DNA from 4 places in the Tritonibacter scottomollicae genome. Region 4 is predicted to be linked to each of the others. Evidence: riboswitches for the same ligand, from Rfam matches in the RefSeq annotation. Region 4 holds a riboswitch; each other region holds the start of a gene.

Region 1 (7,702 bases), on a different replicon from region 4:
TCAAGGTGCTGGGCGCCCTGCCCCGGCGCGGCGATCTTACGCTGCCCGAACGCCACCTTGGCCTCATTCAGGCGGTGGAGCATCCCGATCTTGAGGCGGCGATTGCGGGCTACGCGGCCTTCCTGCGCGACAACGTCGACCTTGACGCGATCCGCGCGGTGGCCAGCACAGCTGCGGCCCCTGCCCCGCGCGCCCTGCCAAAACCGCCAGCACAGCGGATCGCACTGGCGCGGGATGCAGCGTTTTCCTTCACCTATCCGCACCTGCTGGAGGGCTGGCGCGCCGCCGGGGCCGAAATCCTGCCGTTTTCCCCCCTGAACAACGAGCCCCCCGCCCCGGACGCCGATCTGGTCTGGCTGCCCGGTGGCTATCCAGAATTGCACGGCGCGGCGCTGGCAGCGGCGGAGACATGGCGCGCAGGCCTGCAGAAACATGCGCAGACGAAGCCGGTGCATGGCGAATGCGGCGGCTACATGGCGCTTGGCACCGCGCTGATCGACAAGGCGGGCACCCGGCACCAGATGGCCGGGCTCTTGGGGCTGGTCACGTCCTATGAGAAGCGCAAGTTCCACCTCGGCTATCGCCGCGCGGAGCTGCAGGCGGGCATGCCGGGCTTTGACACCGGCGACTTCCTGCGCGGGCATGAGTTCCATTACTCCACCATTCTGGATGAGCCCGACGCACCACTGGCGCGGGTCATGGATGCGGATGGCAACCCGGTGCCGGAGACCGGCTCGATTAAGGGCAACGTCACCGGCACCTTCTTCCATCTGATCACCGCAGAGCATGAGGGAGAGCACGCATGAGTGGCTTTGTCAGCTTTGTTTCCTCCGGTCCCGGCGATCCGGAGCTGTTGACGGTGAAGGCCGTAAAACGGCTGGAGGCGGCGGATGCGGTGCTGTTCGACGATCTGTCCTCGGGGCCAATCCTGGACCATGCCCATGCGGATGCGGATCTGGTGGGGGTCGGAAAACGCGCCGGGCGCCCCTCGCCGAAACAGGACCACGTCAGCAAACTGCTGGTGGAATACGCGCAATCCGGCGCCCAGGTCGTGCGGCTGAAATCCGGCGACAGCGGTGTTTTTGGCCGCTTGGAGGAAGAGCTGACCGCCCTGCGCGCCGCTGGCATCAAATACGAGATCATTCCCGGCGTCACCGCCGCCTCGGCCGCAGCAGCGGCGGCGGGCATTCCGCTGACGCGGCGGCTGACTGCGCGGCGGCTGCAGTTCATCACCGGCCATGACGTGACCGGCGGGTTGCCGGATCACATGAACCTCGCCGCCCTTGCCGATCCGGAGGCCACCACGGTGGTCTATATGGGCAAACGCACCTTTGCGTCGATGCTGGCGCTGCTGTTGGACGAAGGCCTGCCGCAGGACACGCCGGCGCTGGTGGCCCTCGGCGTCTCCACCCCGGCGCAGGAGCTGCACCGCACCACGGTGCAGGCGCTGCCTGAGCTGCTGGAGCGCATCGACAGCGCCGCGCCGGTGCTGATCCTTTACGGTCCGCTGGCGGATGAAGACGCGCCCGCATGACGCAGCCGACGCTCACGCTCTGCCGCAGCTGCAGCACTGCCGACCCGGACCTGCCACGACAGATCTCCGCGGCGCTGGCGGCGGCGGGGCTGAGCGCGACGCTGCAGCAGGTCGACTGCATGTCGGGCTGCGACCGCCCACAGACCCTGGCGATCCGCCAGAGCGGCAAGACCGCCTATCTGTTTGGCGAGATCACATCAGCGGATCTGCCCGATATCCTGACGTTCCTGCGCCTCTATGCCAGCAGCGCCGATGGCACGCTGCCGGATGCAAGGCCGCTGGGTGAGCTGCGGTTCAAGGCCATTGCCCGCATCCCCGCAGAGCTGCCCTGACCGCATCGCCAGAGGCTATCCGCCCTCCGCAAGCCCCCTGAAGATCACGGAACTGCCGCGAACAGCGCCTCCGGTGGCGTATTCACGCTTGACCGGAGCAAAGCGCGCAAGGCACAACAGATGCATACGGTGTCTGATGATGCAAAGCATCGGGACTGAAACGGGAATGAGGAACGGCGGACCCAATCGCGGCGCCGAAGCCCCAACCGCCCCCGCGACTGTGAGCGGCGAGCGACATTCTGAACCCACTGGCCTGCGTGCCGGGAAGGAGGATGATCGCCGTGACCCGCGAGTCAGGAGACCGGCCGTATGGAACGAGAACTTTATGTCTGCCGTCGGGTGTGACGGCACGGAGGACACACACATGACGACCAAGACGCTTACCTCGACCACATCCGTCTCCAGCATCATCCCGGCGCTTTTTGCCGTGGTTCTGGGTCTCGGCATCATCACCGTGACCGGCCATGTGCAGGCCTCGACCCTGCATGATGCGGCGCATGACGTGCGCCACGCCACCGGCTTTCCCTGCCACTAAGACCATGCTCGCACGTATTCTGACCAGCGCGTTGTTCGCTGGCGCTGCAGCGGGGCTGATCGTCGCCCTGCTGCAGCTTTTCTTCGTGCAGCCGGTGCTGTTGCATGCCGAACTTTATGAAACCGGCGCGCTGGTGCATTTCGGCGGTGATCCCGTCAGTGCCCATCCCGAGCTGCCGGGCCTGTTCGATGAGCCGATGCGCAACCTGCTGAGCGTCCTCTTCACCATGCTGACCTACACCGGCTACGCGCTCGTTCTGGTGGCGCTGATGTCGCAGGCGGAGCGTCAGGGCCATGTGGTCACCGCACGCCACGGCATCATCTGGGGGATTGCGGGATTTGTCGCCTTTCACTTCGCGCCCGGCTTCACCCTGGCCCCCGAAGTGCCCGGCGTCGCCGCCGCCGATGTCGGCGCGCGTCAGATCTGGTGGGTGGCCACCGTTGCGACCGCCGGCGTTGCCATGTGGCTGATCGCCTTTGGCGGCAAGCTGGTGTCCTACGTGGTGGCGGCGCTGCTGCTGATCGCCCCGCATGTGATCGGCGCGCCGGAACCCGATACGTTCACCGGCCCGGTGCCGACCGAGATCGGAGCGCTGTTTGCCGCGCGGGCCTTTGGCATCGGCATGGCCGCCTGGGTGCTGCTGGGCGCCTTTGCCGCCTATTTCTGGCAGACCGAGTCCGCCCGCGACGCAGCTGCAGCGTGACCCAGAACGCCTGATGATCCCCGCCGCGCACATCGCGCCCGGCGGGGATTTCCATATTGAAGGAAGACCCCATGTCCCGTTCGCTCGCCCTGTTTGCCATCGGTCTTGTCTTTGGCGGCGGCATCGGCTTGGTCACCGCCGCCGGAAATGGCGTGACCTTTGATGGCCACGACCACGGCGACCCCGCCCATCATGGCGGCGGCAGTCAAGCCGAGATGGCCGCACATGATCACTCCGCCATGGTCAATATGGCCGCTGGCCCGGAGGCCCCGGCGCTGGAGATTGCACTGACCCCCGATCCGATGTCGGGCTGGAACCTGCACGCGATGCCGCAGAATTTCCGCTTTGCGCCCGAAAACGCCTCCGGCGCTGATTTGGAGGGCGAAGGCCACGCCCATGTCTATGTCAACGGCGAAAAGATCGGGCGGCTCTATGGCCGCTGGATGCATATCGGCACGCTGCCCGAGGGTGAGGTGGAAGTGAAGGTCTCGTTGAACTCCAACAGCCACGGGGTTATCGCGGTTGACGGCAACCCGGTCGAGGCTGCGGTGACCGTGGACACGCGCTGATGGTGCGCTCCTGAGACCATGCCCTTGACCTGCCCCGGACACGGCACCAAGACCGGGGCAGATCTGACCGCCCATTTATTCTTGAGAGATTGCGCCCCATGCTCCACCTCAGCCTGATCGGTATCGGCACCGGCAACCCCAAGCATCTGACGTTGCAGGCGGTGGAAGCGCTCGGCGCGCAGGATCTGATCCTGATCCCCAACAAGGGTGCAGGCAAGGATGACCTTGCCGGGCTGCGCCAGGCGATCTGCGCCGAGGTGCTGGCGGGGGTCGCGCAGCCGCCGAAGATCGTCGAATTCGACCTGCCGGTGCGAGATCCAGCCACTGCCGACTATCGTCAGCGAGTGGATGACTGGCATGACGCGATTGCCGAGGTCTGGCAGGCGACCATGGCGGCGCATCTGCCGAAGGGGGGACGCGTGGGGTTTCTGGTCTGGGGGGATCCGTCGCTCTATGACAGCACCATGCGAATTGCCGAGCGTCTGCGCGCGCGGGTGGGGATGCAAATGCAGGTGATACCGGGCATCACCTCGATCCAGGCACTGACGGCCGCCCACGGCGTGCCGCTGAACGGCATTGGCGCGCCGGTGCAGATCACCACCGGGCGACGCCTGCGCGATCACGGCTGGCCCGAGGGCTGCGACACGCTGGTGATCATGCTGGACGGGGATTGCTCATTCCAGAGCCTTGAAGTGCCCGAAGAGGTGATGATCCATTGGTCTGCCTATGCGGGCATGGAGAATGAGATCAATATTGCCGGGCGCCTGTCCGAGGTGCAGGCGGAGATCCTCGCCACACGCGCCAGCGCCCGCGCCGATCACGGCTGGATCATGGATATCTACCTGTTACAGCGTCTGACCTAATCACCTGACCTGACCTGACCTGACCGCTCGGCCTGGCCGCGACGCGTGTCCTCATCAGCGGGGGCCTCCCGCCCGTCGCTGGCCGTGCCAGAGGCACAACCGCTCCCGTTGGGCATGGCGCCGGACCTGACGGTCCGGCGCCGCAGCCTGTCCGTAGGACAGGCTGCCCGGCCCAACCCCAAGCGGGGTCTTGCGTCAGCAAGGGACTGCGCGGGGGCGGGAGCTCCCCCTGCCCGACCTCCAACGGTCTGATTTCGGCGCGACACCACGGGCTCAGGCGTGGCTCAGACAGCGCCCTCCGGCAGGCCATGCACCGCGAGGGACTTGTTGCCGAACCGCTTGTCCTCTGTCACCTCGCGCCCGAACCATTCGGGCGGCACGAAGGCCTCCGCCGCAGCCTCATCGGCGAACTCCACCTCAACCATCTGCAATGGTGCCAGTGTGCCCTCGAAAATGTCGAACTCATACCCCCAGCCATCCGCCAGCACGCCGGTCCAGCGGGTCTTTTCCAGCCGCCGCCCTTCGGTGCCGGGCCAGAAGGTCTCATAGACCGTCCGGGTGATCTCCGCCTCGCGCTCTTCGCGCACCCGGCCCGCGCCGCCCTTCTGGGTGAGGAAGAACCGTTCCCCCTTCTGGCGCAGGCGCAGTTCGGTGCTGTCCTCCAACGCTGTCAGATAGCCTTGCTTGACCGGTGTCGCCGTGGCTGCGGTCAGATCGGGGCGCTCCGCAACCAGGTACTTCCGTTCGATCTCTTTCATGGCGATCCCTTTGTTCTCATAGCTGTCTTCCCCCCCGACACATGGGCGTTCACCTCGTCGAACAGCGCCAGATAGGCCCTGCCCGCCGGGCGCGTCCTTGCAAAGCACAGCGCCGGCTCACGATACACGCCCATCTTCTCCACATCGGTGGAAAACGGCAGCTCCGTGGACAGGAACAGCTTGCCATAGCTGTCACGCAGCCGCGCCATCGTCTCGCCATGCAGGGTCTTGCGCCCCTGCACCATGGAGAAGAAGGTCAGCAGCTTTGCGGTCTTCAGCCCGCTCTCCTTGAAAAACGCAAACAGCTGTTCGAAGCTGCGTTCGGAGAGGGTGGTCGGGATCACCGGCACCACCACCCTGTCGGCGGCCTTGAACACCGCCTCCGACAGCGAGGAGATGTTGGGTGGGCAATCCAGAATGATCACGTCATAATCGCCATCCACCGCTTTCAGCGCCTTTTTCAGGCGCGAGCGGCTGTTCTTCATCCGCGACAGAAACACGTCAAAGTCGCGGAAGGTCAGGTTGGCGGGCAGGATATCGAGGTTCTCGTAATCGCTGCCTCGGATCGCACGGGTGAAGCGGTCCACATCCTCAAAGAACTGCGTGTCCTTCAGCTTTTTCGACGGCTTCACCCGAAAATAAAAGCTCGACGCGCCCTGCGGGTCGAGATCGCACAGCAGGGTGCGTGCGCCGGACTGCGCATAGGCATAGGCAAGATTGACGGCCGCGGCGGTTTTGCCGACGCCGCCCTTGTTGCTGTAGCAGGCGATAATCTTCATGCGGCGGCTCCCTTACGCTGACACAGCGTCTTGATCTCGGCGCGGGTCTCGGCGCTGTTGAACTGGTCGAAATACGTCATCACCCGCGCCCGCTCTGCGCGCTGGCGCTGGTCGAGGATGGCGATCAGCGCGCCGATGCTTTGCGCCGCCTCCAGCCCCCTGGCACCGGTGACGGCAGGGTGCGTGGACATGAATGTGGCCAGAGAGTCCTTCTGCACAGAACAATCATTGAAGACCCCGAGGGTATCCTGCAGCGCCTTCATCCGCTTGATCAGGCGCTTGGCACTCTTGCCCGGGAACAGCGGCGCGAAGAACTCCAGCAGGTAGCGGAATTTCTTGCAGGCGATGCGCAATTCGTGAACGTCCTCATCCACGGTGTCGTCACCAATATGGGCAGCGATCTTGCAGATCTTGCGATAGCTCTTCCACACCAACTTGCGGGCGTAAACCTCCGCGCTGAGGCCGCCCGCCTCACCACGCACAAAACCATCGGGATGGGCGAACTGTTCTTCCAGTGCCGAGATCTTTTTCTGATAGCCCTTGCTTTTCAGGTGTTTGACGAGCTTCGCCTGCGCCCCGTCCCGTTCCGCGGCAAAGGCGTCGAACATCACCGACAGGCCCGGGCGCAGTTGCTCGGGCACCAGCGCATCATAGCCGGCGCGGTCCATCAGATAGACATCGAGGTCGCGCACCCGCCCCGTCGGCGCCATCAGGTCGGAAAATGCCGCCTTCAGCTCTGCCGTCTGCACAGAGCCAAAGACGCCTTTGAACAGGCTCAGCACCGAACGCACCTTGCGCAGGGCCACCCGATAGTCATGCAGAAACTCGGTGTCGTGGTCGCCGATCACGCCTGCTTCATTGGCGCGGGCCACGGCGATGTAATTGCGGATCGTCTCCACCGCCACGTCAAAGGCGGTCTCATGGCCGCTGAACCTCATCTTGGGCTTAGCCACATAGCGCGGCACATTCGGCGCCAGTGTGGTGAAGATGTGTTCGGCCTCCAGCGGCCCGGCGCCATGAGCCAAAAGCGCAGCACCCAGCCGGTCCGGCGCACGGGTATAGCCGCGCAGGGGCGACAAGGTCACCAGCGTGACGTGGCCCGCGTCACTGCCGACGGTCAGGATCTCGCCGCGCAGATGGGTCTTGGCCTCGTCATCCACCACCCGCAGGCTGTTTCGGTGGAGCGTGCCGCTGGCCATCGCCAGGAAGCAGCGCAGTGGGAATGTCTTCTCTGTCAGGCGCTTGACCGGCCCCTCGGGCAGATCGGCGGGGAACCTTGCGGCCTCGGCGGTGGCCTGACGCTGTGGTGGCGTTCCGGCAGCCAACATCGTGAGACTATCGTCGAACTCCAGCAAAACGCGGCCGGACTTTCGCAGCAGTTGATCGTGACAATCCAGCATGCGGAAGGACAGTGACATGTCCTCCGTGTCGAATTCCAGCCGCAGATCGCCCAGCGCAGTTGCTATTTCGGACCACTCGACAGCGCCGTCGAGCAGGAAACTATGGGACACTTCTGCTGTCATTTGCCTTTTTTCTTTGTTGTCTTCAGGTAGTCATCAATGAGCCGCTCGATGAGGCGCTGAATGCTGGTATCTTCTTCGATGGCCCGCAATTTCAGGGCTTTCAGCG
Region 2 (7,702 bases), on a different replicon from region 4:
CTCACCCTCCTGTCCAACAATATCAATATTATCAATATGATGATGGACAAGGAAACACGCGATCTGATCCTTGTCGGCGGCTCTATCCGCCAAAGCGATGGCGCCATTGTCGGCGAAGAGGCGGTGGCCTTCATCAACCGCTACAAGGTCGACTATGCCGTGATCGGTGCCTCTGCCCTCGATGCGGACGGTGCCATCCTCGACCATGACGCCCGCGAAGTTTCCGTCGCCCGCGCCATCCTGCAAAACGCTCGCACCCGCATCCTGATCTGCGACGGCAGTAAATTCGACCGCTCCGCTCCGGTGCGCATCTGCGCGCTGGCGGAGCTGGATATTGTCATCACCGACCGCCCCGTACCGCCGGAATTCGCCGAGGCCGCAGCCGCCTCCGGCACCCGAATCCTCATTGCGGACGGCAACCCGGAAACCGAAAGCAGCGAAAATGACTGATACAGCTCACACCTCCGACATCACCGATCTTTTTGTCATTGGCGGCGGCATCAACGGCTGCGGCATCGCCCGCGACGCCGCCGGTCGTGGCCTGTCGGTCGCATTGGCAGAGAAGAACGATCTCGCCTCCGCCACCTCCTCGGCCTCCACCAAACTGTTCCACGGGGGCTTGCGCTATCTGGAGTATTTCGAGTTTCGGCTGGTGCAGGAAGCGCTGATCGAACGCGAGGTGCTGCTACGCGCCATGCCGCATATCTCCTGGCCGATGCGCTTTGTGCTGCCCTTCCACAAGGACATGCGGTTCGATAACACCACGCCGACATCCAAGCTGCTGACCACTTTCATGCCGTGGATGAAGGGCCGCCGCCCGGCCTGGCTGATCCGCTTGGGTCTGTTCATGTATGACACGCTTGGCAAACGCGGCATCCTGCCCGGCACCTCAACCGTTGATCTGACCACGGATGAGGCAGGCAAGCCCCTGAACTCAAAGTTCAAAAAGGCGTTTGAGTATTCCGACTGCTGGGTCGAGGACGCCCGGCTCGTGGTGCTCAACGCCCGTGATGCCGAGACCCGAGGGGCGGAAATCCTGACCCGCACCGAAGTGGTCAACGCCACCCGCCACGCCGACCACTGGGAGATCCGTCTGAAGGATCTCGCCACCGGCGAAGAGACCACGCGCCGCGCCAAGATGCTCGTGAACGCGGGCGGTCCCTGGGTGGCGGATGTGCTGCGTCAAAAGCTGGGCCAAAACAGCCGAGAGAGCGTGCGACTGGTGCGCGGCAGCCATATCGTCGTGCCGAAACTCTACGATCACGGGCGCTGCTATTTCTTCCAGGGTCAGGACGGTCGCATCATTTTCGCCATCCCCTACGAGGAGGATTTCACCCTCATCGGCACCACTGATGCGGACCATCCCGACCCAGAGACCAAGCCGGTCTGCACCGAGGAAGAACAGGACTATCTGGTTGATTTTGCGTCGAACTACTTCGAAAAACCCGTTTCCCGCGATCAGATCGTCTGGACCTATTCCGGCGTGCGACCGCTCTATGACGACGGCGCCAGCTCCGCCTCCGCCGCAACGCGCGAATATGTGCTGACCCTGGATCAGACGCAGGCGCCGCTCTTGAACGTGTTTGGCGGCAAGATCACCACCTACCGCAAACTGGCCGAGGCCGCACTGGCCAAGATCGGCGAGGCCTTTCCCGACCTCTCCGACAATTGGACCGCCGGCGTGCCGCTGCCCGGCGGCGACTTCCCGGTGGAGGATGTGGCAAAGCTGCGCGACAGGCTCGCCCGCGACTACCCGTTCCTGACGCCCTATGCCGTGCGCCGCCTGCTGCGCGCCTATGGCACCGAGGCCTGGGACCTACTGTCCGACGCCAAGGAAGAGGCTGATCTGGGCCAAAGCTTTGGCGCGACGATCACCGCCCGGGAACTCGATTGGGCGATCACCCGTGAGTGGGTGCGCTCGGGCGAGGATTATCTCTGGCGGCGCACGAAACTGGGCCTGCGCTTGAACGAGGCAGAGCGCGCCGCCGTCGATACCTATATCCGCGACAGAGCCGCACAACTGGCGGCCTGACAGGTCTACCCCTGATGCCCCCTGTTGCGCGCGCCCCAGATTTATGCGCGCGCAACTCTTGCAACGCGCATAAAAAGTATCAGCAAGACTGCCCCGTTGTTTCGCGCACGAAACAATAGGTCAGCTCCCCTGACCTGCACAGCAGAACCAAAGGTCGCAACAACCCCTTCATCTTTTTCCAAATACCTCGGAGCGCGAGGCAGAGCCTCGCATCCCAAGACCAGCCACAAGGCCCGACGCTTCAGAATTCCACACCCTTCTGCGCCTTGATCCCGGCGCGGAACGGATGCTTCACCTGCGTCATCTCGGTCACCAGATCGGCGATCTCGATCAGCTCTTCCTTGGCGTTGCGCCCAGTCAGCACCACATGAGTCATCGGCGGCTTGTGCTCCACCAGGAACTCCAGAACCTCCTGCAAATCCAGATACTCGTAGCGCAGCGCGATGTTGATCTCGTCGAGCAGCACCATGGTGTTGCGCTCGTCCAGGATCATCTCCTTTGCCTTCTCCCAACCGGCGCGAGCGGCAGCGATATCGCGGGCCTTGTCCTGTGTTTCCCAGGTGAAGCCCTCGCCCATGGCGTAGAATTGGCACAGGTCGGCGAAATTCTCCTCGATCAACGTGCGCTCGCCGGTCTGCCAGGCGCCCTTGATGAACTGCACCACCGCCGAGGGCATGCCATGGGCGATGCAGCGCATCACCATGCCGAATCCCGAGGAGGATTTTCCCTTGCCGGGGCCGGTGTGGACGATAATCAGGCCTTTTTCGCCATCCTTCGTTTTCATCATCCGGTCGCGGGCGGCCTTCTTCTTCGCCATTTTGGAGGCGTGGCGCGCCGCTTCCTCCTCAGAGATGTCGTTTTCGGTCTTTGCGGTGGTCTCGTCGCTCACGGGGGTCACTCCTGCTGTCTGACCCCATGTCTTGACAAAGAGTGCCGCCATGGCGCAAGGGAATTTCGTTGGTTCCCGAAGATGACACCCTTCGGGCGAAGAGGGAATGTGACATGGGCGTCCCGCGCGCCCTCAAGCACAGCCGCCCCCGCGACCGTGACCGGAGAGGTCTCCCGACGCCACTGGCGCATACCCCGATGGGGTCGCACCGGGAAGGCGGGATGACCGTCAGGGCAGATCCGCCCTGGCATCCGCAAGCCGGGAGACCTGCCAACACGCGTTTTGAACCGGCGGACGGGGTGTTCCGCGACCGGTCGAGGGCTTGCCGTCACTCCATGGCGTCGGTGCCCCTTGCTGGCCCGGCCCCGCTTCCGCCCAGAAGGAGGAGACAAGGCCGCATGGGAGACACCCCGAGCCAGAGCCCGGAGCCGGTTGTCCTGACCGTTTGCACCACCTGCCGTCCCGAAGGCGCCGACCCGGAGGCCATCCGCCCGGGACGCATCCTTGCGGATCGCCTTGCAGGCGCCCCCCTGCCCGAGGGCGTCACCGTGCGCGGCGTCGAATGCCTCTCCGCCTGCAGCCGCAGCTGCACGCTGCATCTCTCCGGCGGGCCGGAGCGTTGGAGCTATATCTACGGCGATCTCGACCCCGACACCCATCTGGACGACATCCTCGCAGGCGCTGCCGCCTATGCCGCCACCGACACCGGATTTGTGCCCTGGCGCGAACGCCCCGTGGTGTTCCGCAAGCAGTCGATCGCCCGCATTCCGCCGGTCTCCATGCCCGGGGTCGAGCTGTCCCCGGCGGCGGCATCAAACGCCTCGTCCGAGGGCTCCGACGCCCCCACAGAAATGCCCCCTGCCGCACTGGCGCAGGACTGACCTTGAAAGGCCGACCATGAGCACATTGAACAAGATCCCCGTTACCGTCATCACCGGCTTTCTCGGCGCCGGCAAGACCACGCTGATCCGTCACCTGATGCAGAACCCGCAAGGCAAGCGCCTCGCCGTGGTGGTGAATGAATTTGGCACTGCCGGTGTCGATGGCGACATCCTGAAATCCTGCGCCGACGAGAGCTGCCCGGCGGAGAACATCATGGAACTGGCCAATGGCTGCATCTGCTGCACCGTGGCCGATGATTTCATCCCCACTATCGAGAGCCTCATGGCGCTGCCGGAACCGCCCGAGCATATCGTCATTGAAACCTCCGGTCTGGCGCTGCCGAAGCCGCTCTTGAAGGCCTTCGACTGGCCCGCCATCCGCTCGCGCATCACGGTGGACGGGGTGATCACCCTGGCCGATGCCGAGGCCGTCGCCAAAGGCCAGTTTGCCCCCGATCTGGACGCCGTGCAGGCCCAGCGCGAGGCGGACGAGAGCCTGGATCACGAAACACCTCTGTCCGAGGTTTTTGAGGACCAGATCTCCTGCGCCGATATCGTGCTCTTGTCCAAGGCGGATCTGGCCGGCGAGGCGGGCGTCGAGAAGGCCCGCGCGGTGATCGAAGCCGAGGCCCCGCGCAAGCTGCCGATCCTGCCGATGACCGAAGGTGTGATCGATCCCCGCGTGATCCTTGGCCTTGGCGCTGCCGCCGAAGACGATCTCGACGCGCGCCCAAGCCACCATGACGGCCACCACGATCATGAACATGACGATTTTGAGTCCATCGTGGTCGAAATGGGCGAAGTATCCGATCCCGAAGCGCTGCAAACTCGCATCATCGAGATGGCCCGCGCCCGCAACATCCTGCGCGTCAAGGGCTATGTGGCCGTGGAAGGAAAACCGATGCGCATGCTGGTACAGGCCGTGGGCGAACGCCTGCGCGCTCAATACGACCAACCCTGGGGCACGCAGCCGCGCAAGACCCAGCTGGTGGTAATCGCCGAGCATGATAACATCGACACAGCAGGCATCCACGCCGATCTCGGGGCCTGAGTTTCAACACCAAGGGCGCTGACCTCTCGCCATGAGGTCCCGCCCGGCGGACACGCCGGGCAGCGCCCGACCCTCCCCCCGGGAGGGCGCTTCGCACCCACACAGGGTCGGACGCTGCCCTCTCCGATTTGAACGAAGCGGACCAACCTCATGCACGTCGTCTTCCGCGAAAGCCACGGGCTCGGAGAAACAGACACCCCCTATGACGTCGGGCAGACCCCCGGCGATCTGGTGGTGCTGTCCTTTTCCGACAGCGATCTCGGCGCCTTTGCGGCGGGCTGGCACCGCGCGGACGGCAAACTCCCCTCCACTCGGCTTGCCAATCTGGTGGCGCTGAAGCATCCGCTCTCGGTCGATGTCTACGCGGAACAGACGCTGGAGGGCGCAAAGGGCGTTCTGGTGCGTCTGATCGGCGGCGAGAGCTACTGGTCCTACGGTCTGGCCACGCTGCAGGATCTGGCCCGGCGCAAAGGCATCGCGCTGGCGATCCTGCCCGCCGACGGGCAGGAAGATCCGCGACTGGACGAACTCTCCACCCTGCCCGTCTCCACCCTGCGCCGGTTGCAAAGCCTGTGTGATGCGGGCGGTGCGGTGGCAGCCCAGGCCGCGCTGGCGCAGTTGGCGCTGGCGGCGGGGCTTTATGCCGGGCCGGTGATCGGCAAGAAGACCGTGCCCGATTTTGGCTACTACGATCCCGACCACGGCGTGCTGAGCGACCTGCCGCAACAGGACAAACCTTTGGTCCTGCTGAGTTTCTATCGCTCCTACCTGACCTCTGCCGACACCGCGCCGATCGATGCGATGATCGCGCAGCTGCGCGAGCGGGGCTATGCGGCATTTGGCGTCTTTGCCCCCAGTCTCAAGGCGCCCGAGGCGGTAGACTGGCTGCGCGCCGAGCTGCCTCGGCTTGATCCGGCAGCGATCATCAACGCCACCGCCTTTTCCGCGCAGGGCCGCGATGGCAGCGCCTCGCCGCTCAGCCTCACCGGCTGTCCGGTGTTTCAGGTGGCGTTGTCGACCGCCCGGCGCAAGGACTGGGATCTGGCCGACCGCGGCCTATCGCCTGCCGACCTCGCCATGCATGTGGTGCTGCCCGAGGTGGACGGGCGACTGTTTGCCGGTGTCGTCAGCTTCAAATCCCCCACCAAACGCGACCCGGATCTGCAATATTCCCGCTTCATCCACCGCGCCGATGCGGATCGTATCGCGGCGGCGCTGAACCGGGTGGAGGCGCATCTGCGCCTCAGCCGGACAAAAACTGCGGAAACACATCTGGCGCTGGTGCTCTCGACCTATCCGGGCCGCGATTACAACCTCGCCCATGCGGTGGGTCTGGATGCGCTGGCCTCGACCAGCGCGATCCTCTCTGCCCTCGCGGCAGAGGGCTATGATGTCACGCCGGAAAATGATCTTGGTGCGCGCCTGTCACAGGAGGTGCTGAGCTGGCCTATTGCCGACTATCGCGCCGCACTTGAGACCCTCCCCGAAAGCCTCCGCAATGACCTTCATGCGGCATGGGGGGCACCGGAGGACGATCCGGCCATCCGCGACGGCATGGTGCAGTTCCGCGCCCTGCGCGCGGACAAGGCGCTGATCGCCCTGCAGCCCGAGCGCGGCGATGTCCACCTGCGCGAGGACGACTACCACGACCTCGACCGCACGCCCCGGCATGGCTATGTCGCCTTCTACCTCTGGCTCCAAACCCAGGCCGACGCGCTGGTGCATGTGGGCGCCCATGGCACGCTGGAATGGCTGCCGGGCAAGGCGGTGGCGCTGTCGGCGGCTTGCTGGCCCGAAGCGCTTTGCGCATCGATGCCGGTGATCTATCCCTTCATCGTCAACGACCCCGGCGAGGCCGCCCAGGCCAAGCGCCGCATTGCTGCGATTACGGTTGGTCACATGCCACCACCGCTGGCCCAGACCACCCTGCCCGAGGGCATGGGGCGGCTCGAAAGCCTGCTGGATGAATACTCCACCGCCGATGGTCTGGATCCGTCCCGCCGCGACCGGCTGATCGCCGACATCCGGGCAGAGGCGCAGGGCAGCGGCGTCGAAGAGGACCTGAACATCCCCGCCGAGGCCTCGGCAGCGGAGGCGATCACCCGCATCGACCGCTTTGTCTGCGACATCAAGGAAAGCCAATACGGCGAGGGGCTGCATATCTTTGGCAGCGGCGATCATGGCGCGGCCGAGATGCGCGGGCTGCTGGAGGCTCTGGCCGGGCGAATGATCGCCCCAGGCCCGTCCGGCTCCCCCTATCGGGGCCGGTCGGACGTGATGCCCACGGGGCGCAACCTCTTTACCACGGACCCCCGCGCGGTGCCGTCGCGGGCGGCGCAGGCGCAAGGGGTCAAACTGGCGGAAGAGCTGCTGCGCCGCCACCTGCAGGACCATGGCGACTGGCCACGCGGGCTGGTGGTGGATCTCTGGGGTTCGGCCACCATGCGCACGGCGGGCGAGGAGTTCGCCATGGCGCTGCATCTTGCCGGGCTGGCGCCGCTTTGGGACGAGGGTTCCGAGCGGGTCTCCGGCTTCGAGGTCATTCCGCTGGCGTTGCTGGGCCGTCCCCGTATTGATGTCACCCTTCGGGTCTCTGGCCTGTTTCGCGACGTCTTTCCCGGTCTGGCCCAGATGTTCGAAGCCGCCGCCGCTGCGCTCTCCGCGCGTGAGGAAGACCCCGGCGACAACCCCTATCTGACCGCCATCCCGCGCGTCTTTGGTCCCAAGCCAGGCCAGTACGGCCTCAACATGTCCGCGCATCTGGATGACTACTCAGACGAGGCCCGCGCGGCGGCGGGTGAGGCCTGGCTCAAGGCCTCCTCGCATGCCATCGACGCCAAGGGCGAGAT
Region 3 (7,702 bases), on a different replicon from region 4:
ACAACTCATTCGCAGGGCAACTGGCCTTTGTTTTGACCTTGACCGCGATGTTGTGGTGGCTTTTTACCGTTGTTTTAGACTTGGCCTCACCGAGCGAAACCTGCAAAATTGGATGGTCTCTGGCGGCTTGGCCGGGGATCGTCGTGCTGCCGGTCGCATGGACATTCTTTGTCTGCGATTACACCTCAAACACACGCGCAAGAAGGCGAACGCTCCGGATTTTTGCCTATATGTCGCCGCCCATTTTGGTCAGCGCGATTGCTCTCACGAACGCACAGACACATCTACTCTATGGTGTGGATACTCGGCTTGTGACCGAGGGGGCATACACCTATGTCGAATTTGATCATGGGCCTTTGTTTTTTGTTGTTGCCGCGGGTCTCTATGTATTTCTCGTGATTGCCTTAGGGGTGCTCGCGTTTGCTTTTCTGAGAGCAAAGAATGTGATCCGCCCATTTTTGGCGGCATTGATCATTATCACCGCGGCGCCGATGGCGGCAAACCTGTCCTATATTGCGTGGGATTTAACCGTTTTCGGCTTCGATCCGACTCCCTTCACATTTGCAGTTTCGCTCATAGCGCTGAGCTGGCTTCTCGTGAACAATTCCATGATGGACACCGCATCTCAGGGGCGGACCCTTATGTTCTATGCCACCCGCGACCCAGTGCTCCTGATGGACGCGGATGGACGGCTTGCGGACGCAAACCCTGCGGCAAGGAATGTGTTCAGGGAGCCAATTTTGCATCAGGGGATGACCCTCGACCAGCTAGACCAAGTTGGACCAATGTTGAGCGACCTCTGCAAGACGGGTGAAATCCAATGCCTCAAGCCGATCAGGTTCGGCGGGCGTGTCTTCGATTTACGCACGGCTTTGATCGAGAGTCCGATCCAGACCAAGACGCCGTTACTGGGTTGGCTGGTTTCTCTTGTCGACATCACCGAGAGAGAACGTTCCGCTGAGGCGCTTCGTGAAGCGCTGGCACATGCGGAGGCAGCAAACCGCGCAAAGACCAATTTCCTCGCCAATGTCAGCCATGAAATACGCACGCCACTGAATGGCGTGCTGGGGATGGTATCGGTATTGAGCGATACTGTGTTGGATAGCGAGCAGCAGGAATACCTGAAGGTCATCGAAGGCTCCGGGCAAGTTCTGCTCACAACGATCGGGGATGTGCTTGATCTGTCCAAAATCGAAGCAGAGCAGATGGTGCTGGAAAACAGCCCCTTCGTTCTGCGAGACATCGTCAAGGGCGCAGGCTCCCTGTTTGCGGCAACGGCGGGCGAGAAGGGATTGACGTTGAGCGTCGACATCGAGGACAGCTTGCCCAAGGTTATCAACGGGGATGTTCACCGGTTTCGACAAGTACTGCACAACCTCGTTTCAAACGCCGTCAAGTTTACCGAAGTCGGACAGGTTTTGATAAGCGCCAGAGCCATTGACGATGGCATGACCCTATTGGTGCGTGTCAGCGATACCGGGCCTGGGGTGCCCGACGAGGCTCGTGATGCGATCTTCCAGCCGTTTCGTCAGGCCGATAGCAGTGATACGCGAAAATTCGGTGGCACTGGCCTGGGGCTTTCAATCTCCCGAGAGCTTTGTCATCTGATGGGGGGGGAATTGCGACTGGCACCTTCCGCTCCAAAGGGTGCGGTATTCGAAATCAGACTGCCCTTGATCCCGGCAGATGATATCTTGGATCTCGAAAACCGCCCTGACGCGTTCTCAGATGTATTGCCCGTTATGCCCGTGATGGATGTTCTGGTGGTCGACGACAACAAGACAAACAGGTTCATTTTGGAAAAGTTCCTGTCTTCATCATCCTACCGGGTTCAATCCGTCTCAAGTGGAGCAGAAGCAATCGAACTGGCGCGCGATCTGGCGTTCGATATCATCTTGATGGATATTCAAATGCCTGGAATGGATGGGGTCGAGACCACTCGACGGATCCGCTCTCTGGAGCAGGCAGGCGCGCGCGAGCCCGGGTTTATTGTGGCTGTGACTGCGAATACGATGCCGGAGCAATCGGCTCACTACCTGTCGGCGGGCATGGATGAGGTATTGGCAAAGCCGGTGTCCAAAGAGCCATTTCTTAAGATGATCCAAACCGTTCGCCGCAAGGTCGCGCAGTGCGCCGAAGACAAGGCGGCGTTGCCGCGGTGACCGACATAACCCGGCGGGCAGACGGCATTGGGCAGGACCTATTGCGCAAACAAGACCGCCAAGAACAGGCTCCATACCACTCTCTGTGCACGAGACCTCCACCCGGAAGGTGATCGAATGGTCTCTCTCGGCGCACCTGGCATCCATATTTTCGCGTGATTATGCAGTCTGAAGCAACGACGACAGTTTCGCCATGCCGCTTGACAGTGATTGCGCTGCTGACGCAAGAGAGGGGCGATGGTTCCCCGACGCCAAAGGCAAGTGGGATGAAAAGGGAATTCGGTGAGGAGGAGCCCAGAGGCGCCAAATCCGAAACTGCCCCCGCAACTGTAAGCGGCAAGTGCCCCGTCACGCACCACTGATCCACCGGGATCGGGAAGGGACGAGAGCGCAATGATCCGCAAGTCAGGAGACCTGCCATCACGACTGTAAACCAAGCGGGCGGTGGGCCTGCGGAGGACGTGATGACAGATGCCAAAGGTCTTATGAACCGCAGCGACCCGTCTCCTGTCAGGAGGTTGGTATGCACGCGTATCTTTACCTGATTTCCGCCACCTATGTGAGCGCGCAACGCTTTGCCATGTTGGCACAAAAGCTCGAAGGCGCAACTGCGGGTCCTGCATTGGCGATCCGGCTGGAAGCGGAAGGTGCGGGCCTCTGGTCTGCTCTTGATGAATTGCGCGCACGCGGCGCAACACGAATTGATCTGCGGCCCGTGGGGTTGCCGTTTTCGCAGTCATTGGAGAAATGGCTTCCCGGGGCTGCAGGCGCATGGCTTGCCCGGCAGGACCTGCCAGTGCCCGAGTTGTATTTTGCTGCCAGCCCAGAAAGTGACATGGGTGTGATCACTGCAGTCGCCCGGGCCGAGCTGCCAATGCGCCGAATTTCTGCGCAGCCACAGGGGGAAAGAGGCAAGGGCTGGGACCTGCCACCAGCTCATCAGCACCACTTGTTGGTCTGCACGGGGCCTCGCTGTCACGTGAAAGACGCCCCAAACCTCGCCGACGTCCTGAAAGTCGAAATCCGTCGGGCAGGGCTTGGGGACAGTTGTCTCGTCACCACGACGGGCTGTGTTTTTCCCTGCAACGCCGGCCCGGTGATCGTGCACTACCCGCGTGGGGACTGGTATCGCATGGCGGACCGTGCGCACATTCAGAATTTTGTCGCCACCGTTCTTGCGCGCGGTGGCAGGCTTGAATCACTTATTTTCCATCAAACTGGAGTCTCCCATGAAACTGCGTAGCCTGCTGCTGCCGCTTGGTCTTTTTGCTTCCGCTGCACACGCTGACCCTATCAAAGTCGAAAGCTGCGGCGTGTCTCATACGTTTGAAAGCGTGCCATCCCGGACCATAACCCTGAACCAGCAGGCTACAGAAGTCATGTTGGCCCTAGGGCTCGAGGAATCTCTGGTCGGCACGGCCTATATGGACGACGCAATTCCGGAGCAATGGCGGGCCGCGTATAACAGTATTCCTGTGCTGGCAGAGAAATACCCAGCCGCCGAGGTGGTGTTGGCGAAAGAACCAGACTTTCTTTTTGCAGGATTTGGGTCAGCGTTTTCCGAGGACAACCTGGGCGCGGCAGAGAAGTGGCACGGGTTGGGTATCGGGACCTATCTTGTGGATGCCTCCTGCAAGGTCAAACACCCGAAGGATGTTCCGCTGACGGTTGAGCCGATCTTTCATGACATCGAAACTGTCGGAAAGCTGTTCGCGGTCGAAGCCCATGCTGATGAGCTTGTAACGGGGCTGAAGGCACGCCTCGATGTGGTGCAGGAGGACCCGGCAGGCGCGGAACAAACGGCATTCATCTATGATAGCGGCACCGATACGCCGTTTTCGATCGGGTGTTGCGGTGGCCCTGCGTTGCTGGCCAAGCTGACCGGGCTCGAGAGTATCAGCGCCGATGTGCCTGGTACTTGGGTGGATTTGTCGTGGGAGCGTGTGATGGCGGCCGACCCGGATGTGATCCTGTTAATCGAAGCGGATTGGTCCACGGCTGCGGACAAGCGTGCGCATATGGAGGCCGATCCGGTACTGAGTGAGCTTCGGGCCGTCAAAGAAGGGCGCTTCGTGACCGTGCCCTTTTCCGAAACCCTGCTGGGCATGCGATTTGTTGATGGGGTCGAGACCGTTAACCGCCAACTCGCCGGGTTGAAGTAAGTGTCACGGGGATCGCCACTGTTGCTGCCGCTGTCCGTCGTTGCGTTGTTCCTCGCGATGGCGGCCGGTATCCTATGGGGGACGGCTGAGATCTCATGGAGCGAGCGGTTGGCGATTCTCATGCGGAGCGAGGACGCTCCGCGCGGTCTGTCTCTGATCATCTGGCAGTGGCGTGTCCCACGTGTGCTGGCGGTTGGCATGATTGGTGCGGGGCTGACGCTTGCGGGGGTGTTGATGCAGACGGCGCTGCGCAATCCTATGGCCGACCCGTACCTGATGGGGTTGTCCTCCGGTGCGTCGGCGGCGGCTGTGGGGGCGATCATCTGGTTTCCCGCCAGTGTGACGACGACGCTTGGGCTGCCGTTGATTGCATTTCTAGGCGCGGCATCCGCGTTCCTGTTGACCATCGGCCTATCCACCCGGCGCGGGAGGTCTCTCGACCCGTTGGTGGTTATCTTGGCGGGAGTTGCCGTGTCTCTGATGTTCCAGGCATTGACCGCGTTTTTCCTCTATGTCGGTGATCCGCACGCGACCCGCAATGCCATGGGCTGGTTGATGGGAACCGCTGCAGGGACCGATTGGCAGGAACTTCCGCTGTTGTTTGCGGTGTTGCTTGTGTCCCTAGCTTTGGCCCTCTTCACGACGTCAAAACTGGATGCGACACTTCTCGGTGATGAGCGTGCGCTGTCGCTTGGGGTGCATGTGGGACGTATGCGCGTCCTTGTTTTTCTCATTACCGTCGCTCTGACAGGTGTGGCTGTCGCGGTTGCGGGTATCGTTGGGTTTATCGGCTTGATCTTGCCCCATATGGGACGTTTGCTGGTGGGCGCCCGTCACCGAGTTTTGATTCCTCAGGCAATGGTGTTGGGGGCGGTCACCTTGATCCTTGTCGACTTGGCCTGTCGGGTTGTGCTGGCCCCGGAAGAGCTTCCGCTTGGAGTCCTGCTGGCTTTGCTGGCGGCGCCGCCGTTCATCTACATATTACGAGGTATGTCACGTGTCCGCTGATCCCATCCTTGAAATTCGCGATCTCTCCATTGCCGTTGGAGGTCTGCCCTACGTGAGCAACCTGTCACTGTCGGTCGGTCGTGGTCGTTTTCATGGGCTGCTGGGGCCAAACGGGGCGGGCAAGACCACCGTATTGCGGGCACTCTACCGTGCGTTGCAGCCGCAAGCAGGCGAAGTCCTGCTGGATGGCCAACCGCAACAGGGTTTCAGCCCAGCGGCATGGTCCCGACGCGTTGGCGCATTGGTGCAGGGCGGTGGCTTGCTGTCCGGCTTGACGCCGGCTGATATCGTGGAAATCGGGCTGACCATGCGCGCAATGACCGCCCGAGACCGGGGACGCGCGACACAAGACGCATTGCAGCTGGTGGGACTGGCCGACAAGGCGGAGCAGGATGCCGAGAGCCTGTCTGGCGGGGAATTGCAGCGATGTTACTTCGCGCAGCTTCTGGCCTGCGATCCCGAAGTCTATGTACTGGACGAGCCAACCAACCATCTGGATCTGCACTACCAGCTGCGCTTGCTCGATGAGGTGAAGCGACGAGGACGTACCGCCATCGTATCATTTCATGACCTCGGTATCGCTGCGCGCTACTGTGACTATGTGCATTTGATGTGTGATGGCGCTCTGGTCGCGGAGGGAGAGCCTGCCGCGGTTTTGACCAGAGATGTCCTGTGCCGCTACTATCGGGTGGACGGTGTTCTTGAGGGGCATAGTCTCAGACTGGAGGGGCCGGTCCTTGACGATAGGTCCGCCCCCGCGCCGTTGATGCATGTTGCTGAGTAGCGCTGCGCCCTTCAGGCGACCTTGTCGGAGCGGTGCATCTCATCCCAACCTTGGTCGGCACCAGCAGAACGCGGCGTATCCTGTTCGATCTTGAAGCGTTTGACGGATGCCACGAGTTTTGCGGCTTCGTTGCGCAACAATTGTGCCGATGCTGCCGTTTCTTCGAGCATGGCAGCGTTTTGCTGCGAACTCTGATCGAGCTGGGTCACCGCGGAATTGACCTCTGTCAGGCTGCTTGACTGATCCACCGTGGCGGCCGCGATCTGGTCCACCATCGTCACCATGTTCGTAACCGTTTCCTTGATGGCGTTCAGCTCTATGCCGGTGCGGCTGACAAGCTCCACGCCTTGGGTCACCTCGTTGGAACTATGACGGATCAACTGGTTGATTTCCTCGGTGGCATCGGCAGAGCGCTGCGCCAAAGCTCGCACTTCAGATGCAACGACTGCAAATCCCGCGCCTGCTTCGCCGGCGCGCGCGGCTTCGACACCCGCATTCAGCGCCAAGAGGTTTGTCTGGAACGACACGCCCTCGATCATGTCGGTGATCTTGCTGATGGCCTCGGAAGCTTCGCGAATTCGGTTGATCGAGGCGGTGGTTTCCTCGGCTACGACAAGCGTGGAGTTCACTCGATTTTGTGCGTCCTGTACAAAGGCATGCGCTTGCTTTGAATTGGACGCCGTGCCTTTCACGGCATCGCTCAATACCTGCATCGCACCTGAAGTCTCCTCCAGAGATGCGGCAGAGTCCTCACCCCGTTTGGAGGCATCCAGCGAAGCAGATGCGATTTCGTTGGCCGTGTGGTTCAGCGTGACGCTGCTTTCGGCAAGTTGCTTGATCACCCCGGTAAGTGTCTGGCTCAATTCGTCGACTGCGCTTGATATTTCCGAGAACACGCCTTTGTGGTTGTCCGGCATGCGTTCTGTCAGGTCACCCTGAGATAGGGCATTGATCGTGAACCGCACATCGCCAAGACCTCTTTCTACCACGTCGCCGATCGCGTTGACCCCATGTCCAAGCACGGCGAAGTCCCCGCTGTCATCCTCTATCGGAATGCGCAGTGAGAAATCCCCTTCCGCACAGGCGCTTATGACTTTGGAAATTTCGGTAGAAAGACGGTCCTTTTCTTGCTGTCCCTTCCGAAAGTTCTCGATTGCTTTGCAGACAGCCTTCACTTCTCTGATGGCGGATCGAGGGGTCTCCTCGTCGAATTGTCCAGCCAGCATTTTTTCCAGAACTGTTTGCACGCGCAGCAAGGGCTTCGCAATCTTCTGAGCGAGGGTAAAGGCCAGCGTCACGAATATGGCAAGCCCAATCAAACCTGCGACAGCCGCGCGTTGCACCAGAACCTGTTGCGCCGCCTTTGAGGTGATGACGACCTCTTCTCGACGCTGATGTATATTTTGCAAAATCCCGGCAAGGATCGGTTCTGCTGCAGCATATCGATCAGACAATGTTTCGGTCAGCTGCTTTGCGCTGAGGGTCTCTTTGACATAGGCGCTGAAGCTATCCTGATAGTGGGTCAGGAGCTGCTCGATTTCCGCCTGTTGGTCCGCGCTGTCATAGTAGGAGGTCGGGAAGTTGCG
Region 4 (7,702 bases):
GTTCCAAACCGGACATGCAGGGCATGTTGATATCGCTCAAGACAACGAACTGAACGGGGGGATCCTGATCGCCTTCCCCCTTGAGGAAGGCGAGAGCCTCTTCACCGTTCCTGAAACGTTGAATCTTGTTCGCGATGCGCGCTTTTGAAAAGGCTCGGCGAATGGCCTTGGCATCTCCATCATCGTCTTCGACGAGAATAATCTGAACGTCACGGGAGTCGGAGTGGTGGGATTGCATAGCTACGCTGCCTGATCCTGTTGAGGTTTTTCGAACGGCCAGAAGAATTCGAAGATGGTACCGCGTTCGCCATCAGATAGTATTTTGATATCTCCGCCGGCTACATCGATGTACTTTTTTACAAATGCGAGGCCCATGCCGCTGCTTTCAAGCTGATCTCTGGATTTCAAGGTCTGAAACACCTTGAAAATTCGCTGATGGTAGACGGGTTCTATACCTGGGCCGTCATCTTCGACGCGGAAACGCCAACCCGCCCCGCATTGCTCCACATTGACAGTTATTTGCCCGACATCGCGATCATGGTGCTTGATACCGTTTCCGATGAGGTTGACGAAGATCGTTTCCAAGGGAAACTTCCGCATATGCAGGTCAAGAAATCCATCGGAGAAAGAAATGCTCATGCCGTCAGGCACCTCAAGCAATTGCAGAAGTTCTTCCGCCATGGTCTTGCCGGGTATTCTGGTCTCTGGTTCCGCGACTCTGCCAATCCTTGAGTGTTGCAGCAGGTCATTCAACAAGCGTTCCATTCTGCTGGTGCGACTTTTCAGCAGGTTCATGCTCTCTCGCGTGTCATCCGTCAAATAGGGTTCCAGATCTTCTTCGAGCCAAACCACGGCGTTGCTGATAACCCTGAGTGGGGCCTTCAGGTCATGCGAAGCGACATAGGCGAATTGATCGAGTTCGGCGTTGGATCTCTGCAAGGCCGCGATCAACGCCTCTGAGCGTTCTGTGGCGGCCGCCCGTCTCGTTACATCCCTAATCATGGCAATAAACCGCCCCTCACCTGCATATGTGGCGTGCTGCAATGTCAGATTGAGCACGATACGGGAGCCATCCGATCGAGTCATCGTGAGTTCGCGCATTCCAGCCTCCTCGGCGGCATGCGCATATGCAGCATCTTCTAGCAACCCTTGCGTAGCCTCTGCGTCAAAACCCAAAAGTTCCAAGAAGCGTGCGCCGCGTAATTCCGGTTCAGAGTTGCCGAGGATACGGCTGGCGGCGGGGTTTGCATCTTCGATGCTCCCGTCCTCGGATAAGGTCAGGATGCCTTCAGAGATATTGCTCAGAACCATGTCGAGGCGCTGTGTTTCGTGGATCAAGTCATTGGTCAGGCGTGTGAAATTCTGCGCTATGTCGGAGATTTCATCGTTGCCGCGGTACCTGTTGCTCAGTGGGTGAAGGGTCTGGCTGCTCTCGTTGATCTCAGACAGCAATACTTGCAGGGGGCGGAGCAATTTTGCAGAGAAGAGGTACCCGAGACCCGAGGCAAGGATGGTCAGCCAGAGCGCGTTGCCGACGTTCCGCCAAAGCTCATCCCGTGCCGCAGAGTACAAGTCATGCAGGTCGACCGTGGTTGCGATTCTGAACGTAAACGGGACCATTTCATTTCCGGTGTCGACCCGGCTGATGTACACGCCAATTTGATCTTTAAAGTGAACCAATCTACGTTCTGGAAAACTGGCAAGTTGCTCTAAACTTATCGTGTCTGGTTTGTCTTCGATATTGGCGTAGAAGTTTCTGTCGCCATCAGCGACAGGAATGCCCGCGATTTCAGAATTTTCAACTGAATAAAAGGTTTGTCCCAAGTCTTCGGAGCTGGAAGGGACAGTAAGCAGACTCGCAATATCTGCGTTTACCACGATCGCCCCGAGCAGGTTTCCGTGTTCGTCAACAACGCGTTTCATCGACCGCAGCATCGGAGGTCCTGATACCCTTTGGTGCTCCCGGTTGCGGGTAACGTTCGAAAACAGAATGTCTGAAGTGGGATCGGCCTGTAGAGCTTTAATATATGGTTCTTCGCCCTTGGACTGAAGGTCGTCTTGAGGAACGACTTGGACATCTCCATTGTCTTGATCTACGCGGGCGAATTCAGACCAGTTGTTTTCTGCCAGGATCAGCCGAATCTGACTGTAGCCACTGCGATTGCCGATGATGCTGATGAAAAGCGTTTCAAGCCGAGCGCGCCAATCGGCGAGTGTTGACCCATCCAGCGGATCGCGGTTGTCGATCGCTTCGCGGGTCCGGATGATCCCGGAAATTGGCGGGAAGCCAACGATCATCTCCGAATCCTGGCGCATTTTTGTCAGCGTATCAACGATGTAGCGCGTGTGTGTTTCGTGATTGCGCTGTATCAGCTCTTCTGCGTGAGCGTGAATACGTTGAATGGTGTCTTGATAATTGATGGCGAAGAAGACACTGAAAGACGCTCCAGAAACAAGGCATACTACCAGCGCGACTTTTAGCTTTATAGAGATCCACCTTGGCGACACGATAGTCACCTCTCCGGATAAGGAATTCAAACCTGCGCTACAGTAAAACCGCTGCGCCTAACTCATGTGTATGCCGGGGCGGGTACCCCTACTGAAGGCGTTTTCGCAACTCGGTGACCGTAAGGCGACGACCCTCACCCACGACGCTTTCAAGATCGTCCATAAAGGCTACCAGATCCTTTGCACCGCGTTCAAACATCGACAGGTTCGAGAGCAGCGTCGGGTCGATAGCATCATCGCTGCGCGCCTGCATCTTGACCGCTCGCACGCCCATCATGCTTCTGCGCAGTAGCTCGCGCATTTCTGGCCCGCAGCTCACCATGAAACGTTCAAAAATCGACTTTAGCTCTGACTCTGACGCGCGCGCATCCGTGAGCGCCCCGTAAAGCGCACGTCGTTCGATGGCCGATGTCACCGATTTTATCAGCGCATCAACCGTGAGTTCGTCCTTGACGATATAGTCGGCACACCCCCGACGCATGGCTTCGACTGCAACATGGTAGTCGACCGAGGACGTGAGCATGATCGGAACCGCGCCGACCTGATCTTCATGCGACAGCAGGATGCCAAGCGCGTCGAGGCCTGTATCCATGCCCAGATCGTGGTCGATGAAGACCAGATCGAACGCGTCCACATCGAGGCATTCACGCATTTCAGCCAGGTTTGCAGCTTCGGTAAAATCTACCATGAGCCCGGCTTTGCGACAGATCTTCAGCAGTCGCATACGATCAATTTCGTCATCATCAATGGACAGGACGTTCAGGAGAACCGGTTTCGCTCCCGACATCAGTGCGTAGTCTTGTACGTTCATTTTTGACATGTTTTGACCTTTTACTAACAACAAGTTGCGGTTGAAGCCGTACTGCTCCTTGCACCGCACCTGAATGTTATCCCCAAAGATAACGTGTTTTCAAAAGAAAGACTTGTCGAATTGAATTAATGAACTCCTGCTTGAATGCGGAAAGCCGTACCATTTAATTCGCCAAACCATCGCATATGTTGCTTTTATTGGAGCGTTTGCGCCCACTTGATGATGGTAAAACGGACAAAAGCACGTCTCGATGTTCTGAACACCGACATCGTGTGCGGCATGGATACGCGGCGCGCCCTTACCATCTGCGGCATGCGGTCAGGACCATCGAAGATCCCTGTGCGACCCCCGTGTTCGCCACGCCGAATGCATCGGCGCGTATTGAGCGCTCCGTTGCGGTCATGTCTGTCTTGGGGGGCGGTGTGGACGACGCCGAGCAAGAATTGTGGCGCGGGCGTCGCGCTTGTCTCGAACTCAATAAACAATGTCGCAATTCGCGGATCTGGTTTTTCGAATCTCGGTACAACTCAGTCTCAAGAGGTGCTGCGCGGAGCGATCCGTGTGGAGAATTTGGGAAGCCGGTGAAACTCCGGCGCTGCCCCCGCAACGGTCATGGAACCCGCGCGCGCGACATCAGCCACTGGGTGGAGGACCCCGGGAAGGCGTTGCGCTCCGACCAATTGGTCAGTTCCTGAGCCCGGAAACCAGCCTCAACAGATATCGTCAACCGCGGGCGGCGGTTTGGGCATCTTGCAGGGCGCGGCTTCCTCCGCCGCGGCCTAACGGGTTCCCTGTGCCGTCCGAACAACCAACCAACCGCAGTCGCGCCGCACATGTCGGACGCAGGCGGCAGGGGAGTCAGGAAATGAACAGCAATATCAATGCGCTGATCGCAAACCACCAGCCGGGACACGGGCTGGCGCAGGCATTTTACAACAATGCTGATGTGTTCCAGACCGATCTGCAGGAGATTTTCTACAAGGAGTGGCTGTTTGCCATTCCTGCCTGCGAGCTGGAAAAATCAGGCAGCTACGTCACGCAGCAGATTGGCACGTACAACGTGATCATCGTGCGCGGGTCCGACGACGTAATCCGTGCGTTTCACAACTCCTGCCGTCACCGGGGATCGGTGATCTGCAAGGCGAAGAAGGGCAACAACCCAAAGCTGGTCTGTCCCTATCACCAGTGGACCTATGAGCTGGATGGCCGCCTGCTGTGGGCCCGAGACATGGGACCGGATTTTGATGCCAGCAAACACGGTTTGAAGACAGTGCACTGTCGTGAACTTGCCGGGCTCGTCTACATTTGCCTTGCGGATGAGGCGCCGGACTTTGAGCATTTTGCAGAGATCACACGCCCCTACCTGGAGGTGCACGACCTGTCGAATGCCAAGGTTGCCTATGAGAGCTCGATCATCGAGCAGGGCAACTGGAAACTGGTCTGGGAAAACAACCGTGAGTGTTATCACTGTGGCGGCAACCACCCGTCGCTATGCCGGACATTCCCGGATGATCCATCGATCACCGGTATCGAAGGCGGCGAAACGCCCGCAACTCTGCAGGCGCATTTCAACCGTTGCGAGCAGGCAGGGATGCCGGCGGAATTCTATCTGAACGCTGATGGTCAGTTCCGCGTGGCCCGTATGCCGCTGAAAGAGGGCGCCGAGAGCTATACGCTCGATGGTAAGACCGCAGTGCGCCGCTGGTTGGGGCGGGCGCCGTTCGCCGATGCCGGATCGCTGTTGAAGTTCCACTACCCGACCACCTGGAACCACTTCCTGTCGGACCATTCCATTGTGTTCCGGGTCACTCCGATCAGTGCGACCGAAACCGAAGTCACCACCAAATGGCTGGTCCATAAGGATGCTGTTGAAGGGGTGGACTATGACCTCAACCGACTGACCGAGGTCTGGATCGCAACCAACGACGAAGACCGCGAAGTGGTCGAGTACAATCAGATGGGCATCAATTCACCTGCCTACGAGCCCGGTCCCTATTCCCAGGTTCAGGAAAGCGGCGTGCTGCAGTTCGTGCAGTGGTACCTCGATACCCTCAAGCGCAATTGCGCCCCTCAGACCTTGGCGGCGGAGTAACAGAACATGCCGAAAATCAGTGAACGCACAATCTGGAAAGATACTGAGATGCTGGAATGCGTCTCCATCATTCCAGAGATGGAGAACACCGCCTCATTCACCTTCAAGGCGCCATCCGGGGCGTTGTTCGACTTTGATCCCGGTCAGTTCATGACGTTGGAAATCCCGGTTCCGGGTGGTCCGTTGCACCGGACATATACAATCTCCTCGTCGCCGTCGCGGCCACGCAACGTGACGATCACAGCCAAGGCCCAGGCGGACAGTATCGGCACCCGCTGGATGCTCGACAACCTGCGCCCCGGCAGCCGGATCAAGGCGATCGGACCCGCTGGTCTGTTTACGAATGCAAACAGTTCAGCAAAGAAATTCCTCTTTATTTCTGCGGGCTCCGGCATCACCCCGATGATGTCGATGACCACCAATATGTGGGATGACGGCGATAATCTGGACATCGTGTTTGTGAACTGTGCCAAACGCCCGTCGGAGATCATATTCCGTCAGCGACTGGAGCAGATGGCGAGCCGCTCAGAAAAGCTGGACCTGAAGTTTGTTGTTGAAGAGCCGGACCTCTATCGGCCCTGGACCGGATATCAGGGTGTGTTCAATCAGCTGATGCTGGGCCTGATGGCCCCGGATTATCTTGAGCGCGAGGTCTATTGCTGCGGGCCGGAGCCTTTCATGCAGGCGGTGCGGGATGCGTTGGCCGGTCTCGGTTTCGATATGGACAACTACCATCAGGAGAGTTTCCACGCGCCGGTTGCGAATGAAGCCGAACAGCCTGATCTCGATGATGTTGTTCTCGATGACGAGACCTCGGCAGAAATCACCTTCGCAACATCCGGGGTGACCGCCAAAGTTGCGGAAACGGACACGGTTCTGGCTGCGGCACGGGCCAACGGGCTGAACATTCCGTCCGGCTGCACATTCGGGGTCTGCGGCACCTGCAAAGTGAAGAAAACCGCTGGCGATGTGCACATGGTCCACAATGGCGGCATTTCGGATGACGACATCGAGGCCGGCTATATTTTGGCGTGCTGCTCCAACCCGATCGGCAAGGTTTCTGTCGAAATTTGAGCCTGCTGACGGTCAAAAGAATCCCCCGTCGCGCCTAGGGGCTGGGCGCGACGGGATTTATGACGCGGGAAACAGCCAGCTCACAGCCGAGCGCGAAAGCCGCATTGGGCGCGAGGCGGTCGCCGCAGACGTTCTCAATCGGTTGGCGAAGAGTGGCCCTGCATGTCGATTTCCAGAAGCAGAGGGCCGTCAAGCGGCAGGATCTGCGTCAGTGCATCACGCAAGTCGTCTGGAGATGTGCGCTTGAAACCAAGGCGATAAGACGCAGCGACGGCCTCAAAGTCCGGTGCGCCCGGATGGCAACCTGTGGCGGTGATGCCTGCACCTTCCATAGCATTTGCGATCTCGAGAAAGGCATTGTTGTTCCAGACAACAAAGAGGATCGGCAGGTTCTCATCGCTTGCCACGCCAAGTTCCGGAAGGGTGAATTGCGCGCCACCATCTCCCATCATCGCCACGATTGGAGCAGTGGGATCCGCCAGGGCCGCACCGATGGCTGCGGGAATCGCGTATCCCAGCGCGCCAAATCCGGTGGCGCCATTGAACCAACCGCCAGGGCGATCATGATCATAGGCCAGATTGGCAGCATATATTGCTTGGGTTGAATCCCCCACCATAATGGAGCCGGGCAGGGCGTCTCGGAGTGTCTCCACTTGGCCAATAAGCGCACCGTAGCTTGGCGCAAGGGCCTCGACTTCGGCCAAAGCTGCGGCACGGGTTTTGTGGGCACGCTCCGCGCCGTCGCCGGGCACGCGCGCTGGAATTGCGCTGGCAAGCTGCGTCAAACAAGGGCCCACATCGCCCACCGTAGTAGCCTCTGCCGGATGACGGGCGAGCTGTTCTGCGCAGATGTCGATGCGGAGCAGGGACGCCATGTCGGGATAGGTCCCGGTGGCATACATATCGTAGTCCGTCGGGCCGAGCTCGGTTCCAAATGCCAGCACGCAGTCGGCCTCCTCGATCAGGTTGCGGACGGTTTGCAACGAGGGGCTTGCCGCCACCGTAAGCGCATGACCGTGCATCAAGCCGCGCGCGTTCACGGTCTGGATGACCGGGGCGTCGAGCTTCTCGGCAAGTTCGGCCAGGGCTGCGTCCGCGGTACGGCAGCCCCCGCCAGCGAGGATCACAGGGCGTTCGCTTTGCGCAAGCCGTTGCACGATGGCGGAGAGGTCAGGCACAGCGGCTGTCGTGGGAGCAGAGATTTTGAGCGCATCTGG

The links. Region 4 has a riboswitch for cobalamin ahead of R1T40_RS00635 (aromatic ring-hydroxylating oxygenase subunit alpha). Riboswitches for the same ligand answer to the same signal wherever they lie in the genome.
Region 1: another riboswitch for cobalamin. It lies ahead of R1T40_RS10635 (CbtB domain-containing protein); the one in region 4 lies ahead of R1T40_RS00635 (aromatic ring-hydroxylating oxygenase subunit alpha).
Region 2: another riboswitch for cobalamin. It lies ahead of R1T40_RS10565 (DUF1636 domain-containing protein); the one in region 4 lies ahead of R1T40_RS00635 (aromatic ring-hydroxylating oxygenase subunit alpha).
Region 3: another riboswitch for cobalamin. It lies ahead of R1T40_RS15880 ((2Fe-2S) ferredoxin domain-containing protein); the one in region 4 lies ahead of R1T40_RS00635 (aromatic ring-hydroxylating oxygenase subunit alpha).

Annotation. Positions count from the first base shown of each region.
Region 1 is NZ_CP136704.1:2,088,237-2,095,938, forward strand. Features, by position in the region: gene R1T40_RS10620 (cobyrinate a,c-diamide synthase) at 1-806, shown strand, start outside; gene cobA (uroporphyrinogen-III C-methyltransferase) at 803-1,534, shown strand; gene R1T40_RS10630 (DUF1636 family protein) at 1,531-1,866, shown strand; cobalamin riboswitch at 1,977-2,190, shown strand; gene R1T40_RS10635 (CbtB domain-containing protein) at 2,231-2,401, shown strand; gene R1T40_RS10640 (CbtA family protein) at 2,406-3,104, shown strand; gene R1T40_RS10645 (hypothetical protein) at 3,176-3,673, shown strand; gene cobF (precorrin-6A synthase (deacetylating)) at 3,772-4,536, shown strand; gene R1T40_RS10655 (CYTH domain-containing protein) at 4,821-5,294, opposite strand; gene R1T40_RS10660 (ParA family protein) at 5,291-6,073, opposite strand; gene R1T40_RS10665 (CHAD domain-containing protein) at 6,070-7,596, opposite strand; gene R1T40_RS10670 (ribbon-helix-helix protein, CopG family) at 7,593-7,702, opposite strand, start outside.
Region 2 is NZ_CP136704.1:2,072,897-2,080,598, forward strand. Features, by position in the region: gene R1T40_RS10550 (DeoR/GlpR family DNA-binding transcription regulator) at 1-450, shown strand, start outside; gene glpD (glycerol-3-phosphate dehydrogenase) at 443-2,032, shown strand; gene cobO (cob(I)yrinic acid a,c-diamide adenosyltransferase) at 2,274-2,921, opposite strand; cobalamin riboswitch at 2,974-3,210, shown strand; gene R1T40_RS10565 (DUF1636 domain-containing protein) at 3,320-3,802, shown strand; gene cobW (cobalamin biosynthesis protein CobW) at 3,819-4,853, shown strand; gene cobN (cobaltochelatase subunit CobN) at 5,004-7,702, shown strand, end outside.
Region 3 is NZ_CP136704.1:3,190,449-3,198,150, reverse strand. Features, by position in the region: gene R1T40_RS15885 (hybrid sensor histidine kinase/response regulator) at 1-2,162, shown strand, start outside; cobalamin riboswitch at 2,384-2,598, shown strand; gene R1T40_RS15880 ((2Fe-2S) ferredoxin domain-containing protein) at 2,686-3,405, shown strand; gene R1T40_RS15875 (ABC transporter substrate-binding protein) at 3,392-4,324, shown strand; gene R1T40_RS15870 (FecCD family ABC transporter permease) at 4,346-5,332, shown strand; gene R1T40_RS15865 (ABC transporter ATP-binding protein) at 5,322-6,116, shown strand; gene R1T40_RS15860 (methyl-accepting chemotaxis protein) at 6,128-7,702, opposite strand, start outside.
Region 4 is NZ_CP136702.1:150,677-158,378, forward strand. Features, by position in the region: gene R1T40_RS00620 (response regulator) at 1-238, opposite strand, end outside; gene R1T40_RS00625 (sensor histidine kinase) at 241-2,517, opposite strand; gene R1T40_RS00630 (response regulator) at 2,597-3,328, opposite strand; cobalamin riboswitch at 3,841-4,046, shown strand; gene R1T40_RS00635 (aromatic ring-hydroxylating oxygenase subunit alpha) at 4,185-5,411, shown strand; gene R1T40_RS00640 (hybrid-cluster NAD(P)-dependent oxidoreductase) at 5,418-6,485, shown strand; gene R1T40_RS00645 (5-guanidino-2-oxopentanoate decarboxylase) at 6,620-7,702, opposite strand, start outside.